One region of the Micromonospora sp. NPDC047740 genome, then DNA from elsewhere that is predicted to be linked to it. Evidence: predicted binding sites of a transcription regulator. Region 1 holds the regulator's gene; the other holds the start of a gene.
The links. The regulator HrcA, encoded in region 1, represses chaperone genes, less so after heat shock. The targets are predictions, from matches to a motif close to GGTTNGCACNCTCNNNNNGAGNGTGCNAACC.
Positions count from the first base shown of each region.

Region 1 (3,404 bases):
ACGAGGTCTCCAACTGGGCGCGCTCCGCGGCGGCCCGGTGCCGGCACAACCTGCTCTACTGGACCGGTGCCGACTGGTGGGGCCTCGGCCCGGGGGCGCACAGCCACGTCGGCGGCGTGCGCTGGTGGAACGTCAAGCACCCCACCGCGTACGCGCAGCGCCTGGCCGCCGGGGAGTCACCCGGCCTGGCCCGGGAGGTGCTCACCCGGGACGAGGCGCACATGGAGGACGTGATGCTGCGGCTGCGGCTCGCCGCCGGCCTGCCGCTGGACGTGCTGGACCCGGCCGGCCGGGCCGGCGCCGAGCGGGCGCTGGCCGACGGCCTGCTGGCCCCCGACGCGTACACGGCCGGCCGGGCCGTGCTGACCCTGCGCGGCCGGTTGCTGGCCGACGCGGTGGTCCGCGACCTGCTGCCCTGAGCGATGCCGGACCCGGCCGACCCGGAGGCCGGCCGGGTCAGGGTCACTTGATCAGGCTGAGGCTCATCGGATACTGGTAGAGCTGGCCCTCGTTGGCCTTGACCCCGGCGAGGATGCCGAACACCACCCCGAGGATGACGGCCGCGCCGACGCCGAGGAAGCCGATCAGGATGCAGCTCAGGATCCAGCCGACCAGGCCCACGATCGACCAGAGCAGCTGGAAGTTGAGCGCCGCGACCGCGTGCTGGCGCACGGTCGGGGACTGGTTGCCCCGGGCCAGCATCGAGACCAGCGGTGGGAGCCAACCCAGCACCCCGGCGCTGATGAACATCGCCGCCGCGCCGCCGAAGTGCGCGACCAGGGCCCAGGTCTTGTCTTCGTTGTTGGCGTAGCCGGCGGGCGGCCCGTAGCCGCCGCCGGTCGGGTAGCCGGCGCCGGGCGCGGCGTGGCCGCCCGGCGGAGGATATCCGCCCGGCGGAGGATATCCGCCCGGCGGTGGGTAGCCACCCGACGGCGGCTGGCCGCCGGAGGGCGGCGGATAGCCACCGGGCGGGGGATAGTCGCCCCCCGCCGGTGCGCCGGACAGTGGTGCGGTGGGGGGCTCGTCCGCCGACGAGCCGAACGGTGCCGACGGCGGGGTCGCCTCCGGCGGCTGGGCGCCGGAGTCCCCCGCTCCCGGAGGGCGAGGAGGTTCAGTCATGGACGTCACGGTAGGTCCCGTGGGCAAGGGCGCGCCAGGGGGAGATCGCCCGGGATGTCCGGCTGTTCGGCCCAGGGGGCGTGACTGCGTGGCGGTCCGCACCGGGGGTCCGTCGCTGATCATCGCGTCGGCGGGCACGCCGACGTAGACTGGCACTCGCTACAGTCGAGTGCCAGACGCTCAGTCGGCACCGCGTGCCGCTGATCCAATCGGGTGGCGACGCGCGCCGGCGGGCCGAGGCGCGTCAGGAGGTGGGGAGATGGGTCTCGACGACCGCAAGCTCGCCGTGCTGCGCGCGATCGTCGAGGACTACGTCGCCACGCAGGAGCCTGTGGGCAGCAAGTCCCTGGTCGAGCGGCACCAGTTGGGCGTCTCCCCGGCCACGGTCCGCAACGACATGGCGGTGCTGGAGGAGGAGGGCTACATCCGGCAGCCGCACACCAGCGCCGGCCGGGTGCCCACCGACCGCGGCTACCGGCTCTTCGTCGACCGGCTCTCCCGGGTCAAGCCGCTCAGCCCGGCCGAGCGCCGGGCCATCGAGCGCTTCCTGGTCGGCGCGGTCGACCTGGACGACGTGGTGCACCGCACGGTCCGGCTGCTGGCCCAGCTCACCCGGCAGGTCGCCGTGGTGCAGTACCCGAGCCTGGCCCGCTCCAAGGTGCGCCACCTGGAACTGGTGCCGATCTCCACCACCCGGCTGATGGTGGTCATGATCGCCGACACCGGGCGGGTCGAGCAACGGCTGGTCGAGCTGCCCGGGCCGATCCCCGCCGACGACGTCACCGACCTGCGCCGGCTGGTCAACGAGAAGCTGGTCGGCACCCTGCTGGCGGACACCCCGCCGCTGGTCCAGGCGCTGGTGGACGAGTCCTCGCCGCAGCTGCGCCCGGCCATGGCCACGCTCTCCAGCGTGCTGCTGGAGACGCTGGTCGAGCGGCACGAGGAGCGCATCGCGCTGGCCGGCACCGCCAACCTCACCCGCGGTGGTCTGCTGGACTTCCAGGGTTCGCTGCGCCCCATCCTCGAGGCGCTCGAGGAGGAGGTCGTGCTGCTCAAGCTCATCGGCGAGGCCGAGCCGAGCACCACCCGGGTGCTGATCGGCGACGAGAACGAGATCGACAACCTGCGCGCCGCCTCCGTGGTCAGCACCGGCTACGGCCCCGGCAGCACCATCGTCGGTGGACTCGGCGTGCTCGGACCGACCCGGATGGACTACCCCGGCACCATCGCCACAGTGCGGGCCGTGGCACGCTACGTGGGCGATCTGCTGGCCCAGAACTGACCAGTCAGGGCCGCCGGCCGGAAAGTGGCCGACGACCGCGCAACGCGAGACGAACATGAGGACACGGAACGCAGTGGCCAGGGACTACTACGGCATTCTCGGCGTGAGCCGGGACGCCTCCGACGACGAGATCAAGCGCGCCTACCGCAAGCTGGCGCGGCAGTTCCATCCGGACGTCAATCCGGATCCGGAGGCACAGGAGAAGTTCAAGGACATCAACGCCGCGTACGAGGTCCTCTCGGACGACCGGAAACGGCAGATCGTCGACCTGGGCGGCGACCCGCTCGCGCCCGGCGGTGGGGGCGCGGGTCCGGGCGGCCCGGGCGGCGCCGGGCCGTTCGTCGGGTTCCAGGACATCATGGACGCCTTCTTCGGTGGGGCGGCCGGCGGCAGCCGGGGGCCGCGCCCGCGTACCCGGCCGGGCGCCGACGCGATCCTGCGGCTGGAGCTGGACCTGCACGAGACCGCGTTCGGTGTCGAGGCCCCGATCACCGTCGACACCGCGGTGCTCTGCACCACCTGTTCCGGCGCGGGCACCGCGGCCGGCACCCACCTGGCCACCTGCGAGGCGTGCGGCGGCCGGGGTGAGGTGCAGTCGGTACAGCGGACCTTCCTCGGCCAGGTGGTCTCCGCCCGGCCGTGCACGGTCTGCCAGGGCTACGGCACCACCATCCCGCACCCCTGCCCGACCTGCGCCGGCGACGGCCGGGTGCGGACCCGCCGCTCGCTCACCGTCAAGATCCCGGCCGGGGTCGAGGACGGCATGCGGATCCGGCTGGCCCAGCAGGGCGAGGTCGGCCCCGGCGGCGGCACCGCCGGCGACCTCTACGTGGAGATCCACGAGCGGCCGCACGACGTCTACTCCCGCAAGGGCGACGACCTGCACTGCCGGGTCACCGTGCCGATGACCGCCGCCGCGCTCGGCACCCGGCTGACCATCAAGACGCTGGACAGCGAGGAGACGGTGGACGTCAAGTCCGGCACCCAGCCGGGCAGCACGCTG
Region 1 is NZ_JBIDCT010000025.1:35,257-38,660, reverse strand. Features, by position in the region: gene hemW (radical SAM family heme chaperone HemW) at 1-419, shown strand, start outside; gene ACGF4F_RS32825 (DUF4870 domain-containing protein) at 463-1,119, opposite strand; gene hrcA (heat-inducible transcriptional repressor HrcA) at 1,379-2,401, shown strand; gene dnaJ (molecular chaperone DnaJ) at 2,475-3,404, shown strand, end outside.

Region 2 (3,404 bases), on a different contig from region 1:
CGGCCTTGGTCGCCGCGATGGCGTCCTCGATGCGGTGCTTGCGCTCCTTCATCTCGACCTCGGTGGCCGCGCCCGCCTTGATGACCGCGACGCCACCGGAGAGCTTCGCCAGCCGCTCGGCCAGCTTCTCCCGGTCCCACTCGGAGTCCGAGGCCTCGATCTCCTTGCGGATCTGGGCGACCCGGTCGGCGACCTCGGAGGCCCGACCACCACCGTCGACGACGGTGGTGGTCTCCTTGTCGACCACCACGCGGCGGGCGGTGCCGAGCACCTCCACGCCGACCTGGTCGAGCTTGTAGCCCAGCTCCGGGGCGACCAGCTCGGCACCGGTCAGGATCGCCATGTCCTGCAGCATCGCCTTGCGGCGGTCGCCGAAGCCGGGAGCCTTCACCGCGCAGACCTTGAGGGTCTTGCGGATCGCGTTGACCACCAGGGTGGACAGCGCCTGGCCCTCGACGTCCTCGGCGATGATCAGCAGCGGCTTGTTCTGCTGGAGGACCTTCTCCAGCAGCGGCAGCAGCTCCTCGATCGCCGAGATCTTCTGGGTGGTGATCAGGATGTACGGGTCCTCCAGGACCGACTCCTGCCCCTCCACGTCGGTGACGAAGTTGGGCGAGATGAAGCCCTTGTCGAACTGGAGGCCCTCGGTCACCTCCAGCTCCGTGGTGAGCGCGGAGCCCTCCTCGACGGTGATGACACCGTCGCGGCCGACCTTCTCCATCGCCTCGGCGATCAGCTCGCCGATGGTGGCGTCCTGTGCGGAGATCGTCGCGACGTGCGCGATCGACTCCTTGTCGGCCACCTCGACGGCCCGGCCGAGCAGGGCCTCGGAGACCTTGTTCGCCGCCGCGTCGATGCCCCGCTTGAGGCCGGCCGGGTTGGCGCCGGCCGCGACGTTGCGCAGGCCCTCGCGGACCATCGCCTGGGCCAGCACGGTCGCGGTGGTGGTCCCGTCGCCGGCGACGTCGTTGGTCTTGGTCGCCACCTCCTTGACCAGCTGCGCGCCGAGGTTCTCGTACGGGTTGGTGAGCTCGATCTCCTTGGCGATGGTCACGCCGTCGTTGGTGATCGTCGGTGCACCGAACTTCTTGTCCAGGACGACGTTGCGCCCGCGCGGGCCGAGGGTGACCTTGACCGCGTCCGCGAGAGCGTTGACACCGTGCTCGAGCAGGTGCCGGGCGTCGTCCGAGAAGCTGAGGATCTTCGCCATCGGTATCCCTTCGAAGCGACGCTGCCCCGGCCCGGCGAGCCGGACCGGGGCAACGACACTGATCGGTTGCTTACTTCTCGATGACCGCGAGGACGTCGCGGGCGGAGAGCACCAGGTACTCCTCGCCGGCGTACTTGACCTCGGTGCCGCCGTACTTCGAGTACAGGACGGTGTCGCCGACCTTCACGTCGATCGGAACGCGGTTGCCCTTGTCGTCGATCCGGCCCGGGCCGACAGCGAGGACGGTGCCCTCCTGCGGCTTCTCCTTGGCGGTGTCGGGGATCACGATGCCCGACGCCGTGGTGGTCTCAGCCTCGTTCGCCTGGACCACGATCCGGTCCTCGAGCGGCTTGATCGCAACCTTGGTCGCGGTAGTCACGGGCATACCCTCCTGGGGTACTGGTTTCGTTGCCGGTCGGCACGCCGACCGGCGTCAATCTGCCACATGCCACCGGGCGGGGCCGTCGTCGCGGGTGCCGGTCCGCCTGGCGTTCAACCCCCGGACACCAGGGCCCGGGCGTTGGCACCCTCAGGGTGAGAGTGCTAATCGCAGGTTATTCCTCGGCTAGCACTCCGTCAAGGAGAGTGCCAACGCAATGGCCCCCGTGTCGCCCACACCTTCGCCCCCGGCGAGCTGGCAACCCTTCGTCGCCGCCACCGCCGCCCTCCGGGTGGCCCGGCACGCCGCCCTCGCCGGCTCGGCGAGGTGGCGGGGTCCCGGCCCACCAAACCCGCCACGTCGGCGACGTCGCGGGATCCCGCCCCGCCGGCCCCCGCCAGGTCGGCGACCGGGCGCCGACCAGGGCCGGGAGAATGGGCGGATGGATCTCGACCAGCTCGCCGCGCTGCGTACCCCCGAGGGGTCGGCCGCCCTCGCGGCGGCCGCCGAGGTGGCCGGCGGCGACCCGCTGGCCGCGGCGGCCCGGCTCCGCTCGGCGGGGTTCCCGGCCGGGCTGGCCGCCGCCGCGCTCACCCAGGCCGAGCTGCGCCGCCGAGCGGTCGGCAAGTTCGGGCCCGGGGCCGCCGGCATGTTCCTCACCCGCCCCGGGCTGGAGCAGGCCACCCGCCGGGTGGTCGCCGACCGGCGGGCCGCGCGGCTGCGCGCCGCCGGCGTGCGCACCCTCGCCGACCTGGGGTGCGGTCTCGGCGCCGACGCACTCGCCGCCGCCCGCGCCGGCATCCGGGTGTACGGGGTGGAGGCCGATCCGGTGACCGCCGCGATGGCCGCCGCGAACGCCGAGGTGGCCGGGCTGGCCGACCTGTTCACCGTGGAATGCGGGGACGCGACGGCGTTCGACGTGACCCGGGTGGACGCGGTCTTCTGCGACCCGGCGCGACGGGCGACCGGCACCGGGCGGCGGATCTTCGACCCGAACGCCTACTCGCCGCCCTGGGATTTCGTCACCGGGCTGGCCGAACGGGTGCCGCGGACCGTGGTGAAGGTTGCCCCGGGGCTGGACCACGCGCTGATCCCGGCGGGCGCCGAGGCGGAGTGGGTCAGCGTGGCCGGCGACCTGGTCGAGGCCGCCCTCTGGTGCGGCGAGCTGGCCGAGGTGCCCCGCCGCGCGACCGTGCTGGAGGAAGGGCCCCCGCACAACGGCGCCGGCAGCGGAACGGCCCCCTGCCATCAGCTCACCGGCTCCGGCGACGCCGAGGCGCCGGTGGGCGCGGTCCGGCGGTACGTGTACGACCCCGACCCGGCGGTGGTCCGCGCGCACCTGGTCGCCGAGCTGGCCGCGGAGCTGTCCGCGACCCTCGCCGACCCGAGCATCGCCTACCTGTACGCCGACGCGCCGGTGGCCACCCCGTACGCCCGCTGCCTGACGGTCACCGACGTGCTGCCGTTCTCCCTGAAGCGGCTGCGCGCCCTGCTGCGCGAGCGCCGGGTGGGCCGGGTCGAGATCCTCAAGCGTGGCTCGGCGCTGGAGCCGGAGCAGCTGCGCCGGGACCTGAAGCTCGCCGGCAAGGCGGCGGCCAGCCTGATGCTCACCCGGGTGGGCGGCGCGCCGACCGTGCTGATCTGCCAGCCGGTGCCGGGCTGAGCCCGGATTTCGACTCGCCCCGCCGGGCCGGGCGGGGTTAGCTTGTCGGGCATGGCGGGACAGGGCACTCCGGCGACAGCGCTGCTGACGAAGCGCAAGATCAGCCACAGCACCCACCCGTACCAGGTCTCCCCGGACGCGCCGAACTACGG
Region 2 is NZ_JBIDCT010000007.1:95,394-98,797, forward strand. Features, by position in the region: gene groL (chaperonin GroEL) at 1-1,210, opposite strand, end outside; gene groES (co-chaperone GroES) at 1,281-1,595, opposite strand; gene ACGF4F_RS14885 (methyltransferase domain-containing protein) at 2,032-3,252, shown strand; gene ybaK (Cys-tRNA(Pro) deacylase) at 3,304-3,404, shown strand, end outside.
Region 2: a site for HrcA is predicted at 1,729-1,759, ahead of groES (co-chaperone GroES). Genes of this name have one in related genera too.